One region of the Beduinella massiliensis genome, then DNA from elsewhere that is predicted to be linked to it. Evidence: predicted binding sites of a transcription regulator. Region 1 holds the regulator's gene; each other region holds the start of a gene.
What was found. Region 1 encodes LexA, which represses DNA repair genes until DNA is damaged. Its sites were predicted from a motif close to CNAACANNTGTTNG; they were not measured.
Positions count from the first base shown of each region.

Region 2: a site for LexA is predicted at 2,140-2,153, ahead of uvrA (excinuclease ABC subunit UvrA). Genes of this name have one in related genera too.
Region 3: a site for LexA is predicted at 1,680-1,693, ahead of dinB (DNA polymerase IV). Genes of this name have one in related genera too.

Region 1 is NZ_LT963430.1:2,271,874-2,275,945, forward strand. It holds gene C1725_RS11075 (MATE family efflux transporter) at 1-357, shown strand, start outside; gene C1725_RS11080 (hypothetical protein) at 370-1,395, shown strand; gene lexA (transcriptional repressor LexA) at 1,519-2,127, shown strand; gene C1725_RS11090 (phosphotransferase) at 2,267-3,151, opposite strand; gene C1725_RS11095 (transposase) at 3,152-3,478, opposite strand; gene C1725_RS11100 (insulinase family protein) at 3,581-4,072, opposite strand, start outside.
Region 2 is NZ_LT963430.1:3,394,980-3,399,051, reverse strand. It holds gene uvrA (excinuclease ABC subunit UvrA) at 1-2,083, opposite strand, end outside; gene C1725_RS16340 (LacI family DNA-binding transcriptional regulator) at 2,244-3,239, opposite strand; gene C1725_RS19510 (sialidase family protein) at 3,504-4,072, shown strand, end outside.
Region 3 is NZ_LT963430.1:3,077,028-3,081,099, forward strand. It holds gene C1725_RS14930 (molybdopterin cofactor-binding domain-containing protein) at 1-264, opposite strand, end outside; gene dinB (DNA polymerase IV) at 395-1,627, opposite strand; gene C1725_RS14940 (permease prefix domain 1-containing protein) at 1,925-3,118, opposite strand; gene C1725_RS14945 (helix-turn-helix transcriptional regulator) at 3,111-3,452, opposite strand; gene C1725_RS14950 (MFS transporter) at 3,624-4,072, shown strand, end outside.

The sequences.
Region 1 (4,072 bases):
ATCGCAGGGCCCTTCGTGTCGCTCTACGGCGGCATCAGTGCGGAGGCTGCCGTGCAGTCCACGCTGTTCATCCGGGTGCTTTCCGTCACCCTCATCGGCACCTGCTATCAAATGCCCTGCCTCTTCGGGCTCGTCAAGTCCGGCGGAGACATCAGCTTCGTATTTAAAAACGACACGATTTTCGTCTTTCTCGTCGTACTGCCCAGCGCGATCATCGCTTCTTACCTAGGTGCAGCGCCCTGGGTCGTCTTTGCCTGCCTCAAGTGCGACCAGATTTTAAAGTGCTTTGTCGCAGTCGTCAAGGTTAACAGGTACAACTGGATGAAAAATCTGACGCGCACCACAGCAGCATCGTGAGGGGAGATTCGCATGAATAGGGGCGACGCGGTCTGGGCGGCACGTGAATGGGTGAATCGGGAAGGCGCTGACATGCCCGGGTTTTGTGGAGCCTATCTGTCGGGGTCCGTTCTGGAAACGCCGGATGACGCCGCATGGTCCATCACCTCGGACGTCGACGTGGTCGTCGTGCTGCGCAAACCCTCCCAATCCCTCGGCAAGTTTACGTATCAGGGGGCCCTGTTGGAGGTAACCTGTATCGATCGTGCGGCTTTCGATTCGCTTGAGCACATTTTGACGACGCATTACCTCGCCTATGCGCTGCAGGCGAACGGCATCCTCTCCGACCCCGAGGGGTGGCTTGCGCCTCTGCACAGGGCCGTCGCGGAGCAATTCGCATCTCCGTATTGGATCAGGCGACGCTGCGATGGCTTCATCGCCTCCATCCGAAAAAGTGCCGCAGCCTTTGACCCTTCCGCGCCCTACCCGGAGCGCGTCAACAGTTGGCTTTTCCCCACGGGGATTTCAACCTTTCCCATTATTTCAGCCGGACTGAAAAACTGCACGGTGAAAAAGCGGTATTCACAGGCACGGCGCGTCCTTTCGCAATATCGTTTGGAGGAATTCTGCACGCGCTTGCTCGCTCCGTTGATCGGCGACGCTTTTGACGCGGCTTGTCTGCCTATGCATCTGCGAGAACTCATCGCTACATATGACCTCGCCAGCGCATCCTTCGGTCCATCCAAAGCGTATCGCTTTCGCGCAGACATCACCCCACAGGCTCGAAACATTTCCATCGGCGGTATCGAGGAACTGCTCGCTTCAGGCTACCCGCAGGACGCGGTCTTCTGGATGGGGGCCACGTTTGCGCGGTGTCAGATCATTTTGCACATGGATGACGCGGAAAAGGCTTCCGCGCGGCTGCCAGCCTTTAGGCGTTTCATGGCCGATCTCGGCTTGCGAGACGACGACGATTTTAAACGCCGCTTCGATTCCTTGCTCGCCTTTCTGCCGGACATACAGAAGGTTTGTGAATCCATCCTGCAAACGCGCGCCTGATTTTTCAGGTTTTTCCCTTTTGTACGCAAGATCGCGAACAAACGTTTGATGACGCCTTGCTTTTTCCCTTCCGTATATGATATACTAATTTCAGCTACTATGTACACAAGGTGGTAACGTCTCATGAAGAAACCGCGCGGCGATAATCAGGCAAAAATTCTGGCATTTATTAAAAGCGAAATACAGGAAAAGGGCTATCCCCCGTCCGTTCGGGAAATCTGCGATGCAGTCGGCCTAAAGTCCACCTCGACCGTGCACGGTCATTTGCAGCGTCTGCAAAAAAAAGGGCTCATTCACCGCGATGCCATGAAACCTCGCGCGATGGAGGTTTTGGGAGATCCCTCCTTTAACCGCCAGGAAATGGTACAGATTCCCGTGGTCGGCCGCGTCACGGCAGGCATTCCCATTCTTGCGCAGGAAAATGTCGAGGATCAGTTTACCTTGCCCGCTGATTTTCTGGGCGATGGTGAGCACTTTGTGCTCCGCGTCCGCGGAGAAAGCATGATCAACGCAGGCATTCTGGATGGCGATTATCTGGTCGTTCGCAAGCAGCCCCATGCCAATAACGGTGATATCGTCGTCGCGCTCATCGAGGACGAAGCGACGGTCAAGCGCTATTATAAGGAAAATGGCCATTTTCGTCTTCAGCCGGAGAACGACACGATGGAACCGATCATCGTCGAGGAAATGTCGGTGCTGGGCAAGGTCACTTCGCTTCTTCGCCGCATGTAAGTTCATAAAAAATCGCAGAATGCGCGTGTTCCTGATTGGATTGGAAACGCGCATTTTTTCTTTCCGGCGGAGTGATTGTCATGCTGATTTTTTTCATCTTAAGAAAGACCAGCTATAAAGATTCATAGAAAAATTTCGATTAAGGGCATAATTTTTTCACACAAGACAATATAAAGTCGATTCCAAAATCATCAACCCAATTCTCTGACAGATGAGCGCAGTCTAAGAGCGTGGATATTGCCAAACGCCAAGTAGCAATACGAGAAGCCAATTGTATTGAGCTTTTAGGGAAATCTCTCTTTGAAATTGCGGAGTATGATTTGATAATCTGTGAAGAAAAAGAAGGATTCCATCCACTAAGCACGCTAATAAAACCCAATTCAAAAACCGGGTTACCAATCAATGCTTGTCCAAAGTCAAGAAGTACGACTTTTCCTTTAGATAACAAAACATTATCTTCATTCACATCAAGATGAAGTATTGAAAAAGGAGGGATGTTTATAGAATCTAACGCCTGAACATCCGCTGCTATTATGGCGCGATTGTCTTGAATACGAGTTTTCAGCTCATTTAAACGGGGCGTATGATAGTCGGATAAAGTCTTAATCTTGTTTAGCCTATCAAAATAATAATTTACCGATATATGTTCTACGAAGTCAAAAACATCAGCATTTATAGAGTGAAGGCTATGCAAAGCCATTGCTAATGTTGTAGGGCTATCAGTTATAGATAACGATGGTGAATCGATAAATTCCATTGAAAAAGCTTTGATCTCAGGGTGATATGTGTATGCCTTTGGCACAAAATCAATCATTTGTGAGAGGGTATGAAGCAAGTTGAACTCTTGCAAAATAGAAAATCCAAGCAGAACATACTCTTTACGCATAACTTTTAATGCTTGTTTGAACCCGGTTTTTTTATCTACCAGCACATAAACAATGGCATAGTACCCATCCTCAATTACATTTTCGATGATGTGTTGAGGATATGATATATTTATCCATTCGATAATCGAGGCTGTCAACTAAGCATCCCCCTTCAACCCCTGCTTCTTCGGCGGCGCGGCTTCACACGGCCTGTTCTCTCTGAGAATCGTGAAGATGATGTTGCACATTTTTCTTGCAATTGCGCCAACGGCAGTCAGGTGATGTTTCCCTCTGGATTTTAACGATTGGTAGCAATCGGACGGGATTGAATCACAGAATGCCGCTCGGTTGGCGGCAAGCCAAAGAGTCCGCCGAAGATAAGGCGAGCCACGTTTGGAGATATGCTGTCTCGTGCCTGTAAATTCCCCGGATTGCGTCCCTAATATAAGATAGCGAGCGCCCCTGAACTCCTTTCTGGAAATCAGGGCGCTCGCTGACGGTTAGATACGACGGTTCTGACTCAGGGCTTTCGCCATAGTACCATGGACCTGCACGCTGATCGTCCGCCGCATCCTGGCAGGACACAGTTATTTAAGCTGTAAGGTATCGACCTTGCGGCCGACGGCCGCGGCCGCATAGGGCCCTTCCAACACCTTGCGAGCGATCTCCATGACCTCTTCGCGGGTCACGCTTTCGATCTTCCCAACCACGGTGTCGATCTCATTGGCGTATCCAAGCAGCAGCTTGCTGCGCCCGATCGACGACATGCGGCTCGACGTGCTTTCGAGCCCGAGGATATAGCCGCCTTTGAGCTGGTCGCGCGCCTGTACAAATTCCTTGTCAGTAAAGCCCTCGTCTAAGAAGCGCCTGACCTGATTATGAATTTCGTCTATCACCGCCTGCGCCTGCTCGATAGAAGTACCCGCATAGATCGCGTAAACGCCGCACCCCGGATAAGAAGTCGGGTAGGTATAGACGGAATACGCGGCACCCATCTCCTCGCGGATTTTCTGGAAGAGGCGCGAGGACATGCCGCCGCCCAGGATGTTGTTGAAGACGGATAAGGGATATGCCTCGTC
Region 2 (4,072 bases), 1.1 Mb from region 1:
GGTCGATGTCGATCACCTTGTCCAGAATGGGCTTGCCTTCCGGCGGGAAGAGCCCGTCGATGGCGTCGTGATCGCCGGGGCGGGTCTTGGCGCGGTTCAGGTCGTGGGCGAGGGCCTTGTAGACGATTTCGTTGACGAGCGAGGACTTGCCGCTGCCCGAGACGCCGGTGACCACGCACATGACGCCCAGCGGGATGTCCACGTCGATGTCCTTGAGGTTGTGCGCCCGCGCGCCGCGCACGGTGATGAAGCCCGCGGGCTCGCGGCGGCGCTTCGGGATGGGGATGTAGCGCTTGCCGGACAGGTACAGGCCGGTGATGGAGTCGGGGTTTGCCTTGATCTCCTCCACCGTGCCTTGCGCGATCAGCTTGCCGCCATGCGCGCCCGCGCCGGGGCCGATGTCCACGATCTGGTCCGCCGCGTACATCGTGTCCTCGTCGTGCTCCACGACGACCAGCGTGTTGCCCAGGTCGCGCAGGTTTTTGAGGGTATTCAGCAGCCGTTCGTTGTCGCGCTGGTGCAGGCCGATGGAGGGCTCGTCCAGGATGTAGAGCACGCCCACGAGGCTGGAGCCGATCTGCGTCGCCAGGCGGATGCGCTGGGCCTCGCCGCCGGAGAGCGTGCAGGCCGAGCGGGAGAGCGTCAGGTAGTCGAGGCCGACGTCCGCCAGAAAGCCCAGGCGCGAACCGATTTCCTTGAGCACCTGGTGGGCGATCATGCGCTCCTTTTCGGTGAGCTCCAGCCCGTCGAAGAACTTCTTGGCCTGCAGAACCGACATGTCGGAAATCTGCGCGATGTTCTTGCCGCCGATGGTGACGGCCAGCGCTTCGCGCTTGAGGCGCTTGCCCTTGCAGGAGGGGCAGGGCGTCTCGGTCATCAGCTCCTCGTACGCTTCCTTCGCGCCGTCGCTGCTGGTCTCGTTGTAGCGGCGCTCGATGGTGGTGATGATGCCCTCGAACGGCGCCATGAAGCTGCCGCTGCCCTGCGCGCGGCTGTATTCAATCTTGATCTTTTCGCCCTTGGTGCCGTAGAGCAGGATGTCTATGATCTCCGGCGGCAGATCGGAAAGCGGCGTGTCCAGCGAGAAGCCGTAGTGCTTGGCGAGCGCGCCGAAGAACATGCTCGCCTGCGAGGAGGCGTCGCGCGTGTTCCAGCCGGTCGCCTGTATGGCGTCCTCGCTGAGGCTCTTGGACCAGTCGGGGATGACGAGGTTCGGGTCTACCTTCATGAGCGAGCCCAGGCCCGTGCAGGTCGGGCAGGCGCCGTAGGGGCTGTTGAAGGAGAACAGGCGCGGCGCGAGCTCCTCGATGCTGACGTTGCAGTCCGGGCAGGCGTAGTTCTGCGAAAAGAGCAGCTCCCGCTCGCCGGGGCCGATGTCCACCACGGCGAGGCCGCCGGACTGGTGCAGCGCGGTTTCCAGCGAGTCGGTGAGGCGGGTGGAGATGCCCTCCTTCACGGCGATGCGGTCCACCACGACCTCGATGGTGTGCTTTTTCTGCTTGGTGAGCTGCGGCACGTCGCCCACGTCGTACGTCTCGCCGTCCACGCGCACGCGGACGAAGCCCTGCTTGGCGATGTCCTCGAAGAGCTTTTGGTATTCGCCCTTGCGGCCGCGCACGAGGGGGGAGAGGATCTGAATGCGCGTGCGCTCAGGCAGCGCCTCGATCTGGTCCACCATCTGATCGACCGTCTGCTGCTTGATGACCTTGCCGCAGACCGGGCAGTGGGGAATGCCGATGCGCGCGTAGAGCAGGCGCAGGTAGTCGTGGATCTCCGTAACCGTGCCCACGGTCGAGCGCGGGTTGCGGCTCGTCGTCTTCTGGTCGATGGAGATGGCGGGGGAGAGGCCGTCGATGTAGTCCACATCCGGCTTTTCCATCTGACCCAGGAACATGCGGGCGTAGGAGGACAGGGATTCCACGTAACGGCGCTGGCCCTCGGCGTACAGCGTGTCGAACGCGAGGGACGACTTGCCGCTGCCGGACAGGCCGGTGAAGACCACCAGCTTGTCGCGCGGGATGGTCAGGTCGATATTCTGCAAATTGTGCTCGCGGGCACCTTTTATGATAATTTGGTCTTGCACGGAGTACCTCCACCTGTCATTTGAATGCGGGCTCATTATAACACAATATAAAAATGAGAACAAGCGTTTTTATAAAAGAAGGAGACCGGAAAATCCCGGGGGGAACGAAAACAGCGCCGGGGAGAGGGCGCGGCGGGCCGTTTCGGCCTTCCGCGTCCGTTCATTCTCTGAGCGAGCGCACGCTGCCGCGGGCGTTCAGCCTAGGGGAATAGATGGTCTTCACATGGCGGCCCAAAGGGTCCGCGATGCGCTTTAACAGGGTTTCCGCCGCCGCGCGCCCCATGATCTGCGGCTCGCAGCTGATCGTGGTGAGATTGAGGCCATCCTCCGACACCAAAGGCGAATCGTCGAAGCAGACGATGCTGATGTCCTCGGGAACGCGTCTGCCCAGCTTGAGAAGCTGGTGTACGGCGCCTGCCGCCATGTAATTATTGCCGATATAGGCGGCGGTATAATCGCGCGGCATGAGCCAATCGGCAAATTTTTTTCCGCATTCGCGCGAGAGGTCCCCAAAGACGGCGTCGTCCTGGGTAAAGGGAACGCCGTTATCGTGCATGGCTTCGGTAAAGCCGCGCAGGCGGTCCTGGGGCGCGGCGGAGTTGCGCGGCCCGGCCAGGTGCGCGATTCGTCTGTGCCCATTTTCAATCAGGTGCTGCGCGGCCAGGTAGCCGCCCCGGTAGTTGTCGATGCGGACGACGTCCAGGTCGAGGGAGCGTATATACCGGTTGACGAGCACGACGGGGATTTCGGCGCTTTGCAGAAAGGAAACCAGCTCCTGCGTTTCCACCGCGGTAATCATGATGATTCCCGCGTAGCCGTTTTCCTCGGCGGTCTTGATGCAGCGCATTTCGACCTCGGAATCATACCGGCTGTTGCAAAGCGACATCTGGTAGCCGTTCGCTTCGAGCACGTCGTAAAGGCCGAGGATGATGTGCGCGAAAAACTCCGTGGCGATGTCGCCGACCACGACGAGCACCGTCTTGGAGAGGATGCCCCTGCCCTGAAAAAGGGCGTCGCTGTCGCTGATGCCCAGCTCCTGCATGGCTTTGCGGATGCGCTGCATCGTCTCCGGGCGCACCTTTGCGCTATGCGTCAGCGCTCTGGAGACCGTCGCGAAGGAAACGCCCGCCTTTTCCGCGATGAGTTTTTGCTTCATCTCTGCGCCCTCCATTTGTTTCCTGCCGGTATTATATAGCCAAGCCCTCCTTGCGTGCAACTTGATTTCATGAAAAATTTGAAATTCGTGAAATTGGATTGCGGCCGCAAGAAGGGAACCCTATAATGAACACAAAACAGGGGAGGAAAAATGGAGATTATCTCCAAACCCTTTGAAAGCTGCACACGCTGCGCTTAGCGTACGGACATCTGAGGGGACCTCGAAAGCGATGCCTGAGAAAATATTTCAGAAGGAGCGAAAGCGATGATTCATCCTGTTGGATGCCGGCGCGAGCTGTTCGTGGATGGCGAGCTGCTGGACGCCGGACGGACGACCGCGCGCGAGACGCTGCACCATCCGCAGCGCCGGGAATGCGTCATGACGAACGACGCGCCGTGGGAGGCCGACGGCTGGGTCTATTACACCGTGTTGCAGGACGAGCGGATATTCCGGATGTATTATCTGTGCATGCCGATGTACAACCGGGAGCATACGCGCCACGATCCCCCGTTTCATCATATCTGCTATGCGCAGAGCGGGGACGGGATTCACTGGCACAAGCCAGATCTGGGTATCTGCGCCTATGAAGGCGACACCCATAACAACATCGTGGCCATCACGGACACGATGGACGCATTTCACGTGTTCATCGACCGGAATCCCGCGTGCCCGGCGAGCGAGCGCTATAAGGCCGTGTATACGCGCCCGGGGCGGCAGCTCTGGTGCATGACCAGCGCGGACGGTCTCCACTTTCAGGACGGCTGGATGCTCTGCGATAAAGGGGTCTACGATTCGCACAACACGGCATTTTGGGACGGAAACACGGGACGGTA
Region 3 (4,072 bases), 810 kb from region 1:
CACGCGGTCGGTCGCAATCGGCTGCCTGTCCTTGATGAGCACGCCGCCCCATATCGGCACGTCCAGCCCCGTGACGACCGCCTTCACGCCCTTTGCCTGGCGCGCCTTGTCGACGTTCAGGCTCTTGATCATCGCGTGCGCCTGCGTCGAGGTAAGCAGCCTGGCATGCAGACTGCCCGGCCGCAGGATATCCGCGGTATAGCGCGCGCGGCCCGTGACCTTGTCGTAGGCCTCCTTGCGCGTAACGCTCTTCCCTACACTCATGTTTGTCCCGCCCTTCCTGTGTCTTTCGACCCTAGTATGGGCATAAATGGAGGGACGTATGCCGCGGCCCTTTCAGAAAAAATGCGCGAGGCATGCGCTTCGCCCGCGCGTCAGGCGGCAGGTTTCCTCGTCAATCCCCCTCCGGCGCGTCCTCCTCTGTCCGCGCGTTGTCGCGACGCTCCATCGCGCGCCCCGTCGTGATCGCTTCCCGTCCGTACTTGCCGCGGATGCGGTCCATCGCCCGCTCCAGCCGCAGCTGGCGCGCGCGTTCCTCCCGGCTTTCCGCCTCGAAGAAGCTCACCTGCTCCTCCGCCTCACCGGTGCGCACGATCTGCTCCCCGGTGACGGTCAGCGTGCGGATCGCGCTGTAGGCGCTGCGGTTCTCCGTCAGCAGCGCGAGCGCCGCACGGGCGATCTCCCGCGCTACGCAGGTCGGCGCGTCCAGGCGCCGCTGGCGCGAGATGCTCTTAAAGTCCGGATCCTTTACCTGCACCTGCACCACGCGGCAGAACACGCCCTGGCGGCGAAGGCGCGTCGCCACGCTGTCCGCGAGCAGCGCGACCGCCCAGCGGATGTCCTCCGCGACCGAAAGGTCGTGCGAAAATGTCATGCCGTTTCCGATGCTCTTGATCTCACGCCTGTCGTAATACGAAGCGACGGGGCTCGATTCCAGACCGTTCGCGTAGTCGTAGAGCATCTCGCCTGCCTTGCCCATACGCGAAGCGAGCAGCGCCCGGTCGCACCCTGCGAGGTCGCCGATGGTGCGAACGCGCAGGCCTAAAAGCGTGCGCTCCGCCGCGCGGCCGACGTACAGCAGGGCGGTCACGGGCAGCGGCCAGACGATCTCCCGATAGTTTTCGCGCGTAATGACCGTGGTCGCGTCCGGCTTTTTGTAGTCGCTTCCGAGCTTGGCGAAGACCTTGTTGTACGACACGCCGACCGAAATCGTCAGGTCCAGCTCTCGCTTGACCGCCTCCCGCAGCGCGTCGGCGATCGCCCTGCCGTCCCCGAAGAGGTGCCTGCTGCCCGTCACGTCCAGCCACGACTCGTCGATGCCGAAGGGCTCGATCAGGTCGGTGTACCGCTCGTAAAGCGCGTTGACCTTCCGGGAGTAATCCTCGTAGACGTCGTGGCGCGGCGGCACCAGCACGAGGCCCGGACACTTGCGCTGCGCCTGGCTCACCGTTTCCGCCGTCACGACGCCCGCGCGCTTGGCCAGCTCGTTCTTGGCCAGGATGATCCCGTGACGCGCCTTCGGGTCGCCCGCCACCGCCATGGGCACCGTGCGAAGCGAAGGGTCGCGGATGCACTCCACGGAAGCGTAAAAGCCGTTCAGGTCACAATGCAGAATCGTCCTGTCCATGCGTCTTCCTCCCCGCCGCGTAAAAAGCAAAAATCTACGTTTAAGTTCGATGCGAACATATGTTTTTCCTTCTGCCTTTTACGTTCCCACGGCTCGCGGAAAAATATTTCGCAAAGACAAACCGGCATGCTGCCGGTTGCATCACCGACGCAGATCTACAAATCCCATCGCTCTGTGCCCGCGGCCAATGCTTGACAAGGGGATTCCATCACAAAACCACTGCTTTGAAGAAGTCCCAGCGCGCAAAAAGAGGCTGTCCTGCCGGCGAAAAAACAGCAGGCCAGCCCTGGGTCTTCATCAATCCATACGCAGCGTGCCCATGCGCCCGATCCCCATGACCAACCCGATCTGAAAGAGGTTGAGCACCGTGGAGGCCGCCTCCGTATCGAAAAACGGCATCGGCCAGGCCGGGTTGTCGTAAGTCCCCGTCGCGTTCGCCAGCCCGCACGCGTACTGCATCAGCATAGACAGGGCGACGGCGGAGCAGATCATCTGCGCGCCCGTTCCTTTTTTGCGCGCGCCCGTTTTCAGACACAGGAAGGCCAGGGAGAGATACGGAACCGAGACGATCAGGAACGCTCCCCAGCCGAAGGCGCGCGTCAGGAACCATCCGCCGCTGCCCGCGCCAGCCGCCGCGTCGAAACGGAAGAGCGGCATTTCCCGAAGCCGCCCGCCGAACGGGTTCAAATCGAAATACTCCCCAAATGTGCCCGTCCAAATCGGGCCCGCGGCGAGCAGCAGCAGCGCCAGCGCATAGAGCCGGGGAAGAAAACGCACGCGGGGAAAGAAACCCGCGGCAAAGGCGTAGAAGGGCAGCATGAGGCCGATTCCGAGCAGCAGCTCCCTGCCAAGCATGCTGAAAGTCCCTTCGGTCAGCGCGTGTACCAGCCACGGCGCGGCGAGGCAGGCCGCCCCGGCGCAAAGACCCCTGCCCCGCATCGACCCGATCAGAAAGGCCTGCGCCAGCGGGGCGAGCAGCAGCCAGTAACCGCCCACCGCCCAATCCAGGTTGAACGGCAGCGCCCAGGTAAACGCCGCGACATAGCAAAAAATCAGCCCCAGCGCATATAGGAGGTAGACGGCGGCGCCCCGGCGAAGGAACGGCCGCACGTCCAGAAAGTACCCGGCCGCAAACGCGCCCGCCCCCAGGAGCATCCCCGCCGCGTCCGCCCATAGCCCGCCCTTGTCCGGGTTCACCGCATGCCGCAGCAGGCCGAAGAGCGCCGCGAAGAGGTACAGCGCGGCGAGCACTGTCAGCATTCTCCGATCCGTCCGCGGGCGCAGCACCCGATCGTAGCCCTTTGCCACCTGCGCGGCGTCCCCCATATCCAGAATCGCCTTCTCCTCCGCCTGCTCCTTTGGCATGCCGTCTTGCAGGTACGCTTCCATTTGGTCTTCCACGTGCGCGGCGAGCTCCCGCCGCACGGTCTCGTGCGCGCGCTTCCAGCGGACGCCCCCGAGCACCGCCTCCACGTATGCCTCCTTACGCAAGCGAGGCCCCTCCCTTCGCCGCGAGCACCCGATCCACCGCCTCGGAAAATACCCGCCACTCCGAGGCTTTCTGCTCAAGCAGCAGATTTCCTGTCCGCGTCAGATGATAGTAACGCCTGACGCGGCGCTCCGGCGTGGCCCGTTCATAGCTTTCGACCGCGCCCTGTTCCTCCAGCGCGTGCAGCAGCGGGTAGAGCGTGCCCGCCTTCAGGCTGAACACGTCGCTTGAGCGCTCCCGCAGCCGCTCGATCATCTGGTATCCGTATAGGTCCCCCTCCGCGAGCAGGCGCAGCAGCAGCATGCCCGTGCTGCCCGAAGTCATGCTCCTGTCCATGTCTTCACCTCCCAATATATAGATTCTCTACCTATCCATCTCCTCGCATTATAGATCGATCACCTATATATGTCAACCTGTATGCCCACGCAGGTTTTTGCGCGAATTAGAGGGTTTTGGGGGTTGGGGGCGAATCCTTCCATCATTCCAAATACGATCGGAGCGCTCGCCATGCACTTTACGTATCGTCACACCCGCTATTGCTGTTACGCCTCCAGCATCTCGCATGCGGCGGTCAACAATCTCGCGCCGCTGCTCTTTCTCACCTTTACCCGTCAGTTCGGCATCTCGCTCTCTCAGCTCGCTTTTCTGGTGACGCTCAACTTCGGCATCCAGATGATCGTGGATCTGGCCGCCGCGCGCTACGCGGTTCGCCTGGGCTACCGCTGGTGCGTCGTCGCCGCGAACGTGCTGTGCGGCACAGGGCTGATCGGCCTGGGCGTGCTGCCCTACGCGCTCCCCAGCCCCTATGCGGGCCTGATCGGTTCCATGGTGCTCTACGCGCTGGGCGGCGGCCTGCTCGAGGTGCTCACCAGCCCGATCGTCGAGGCGCTGCCCGGCGAGGAGAAGGCGGCCGCGATGAGCCTCCTGCACTCCTTTTACTGCTGGGGACACGTGGC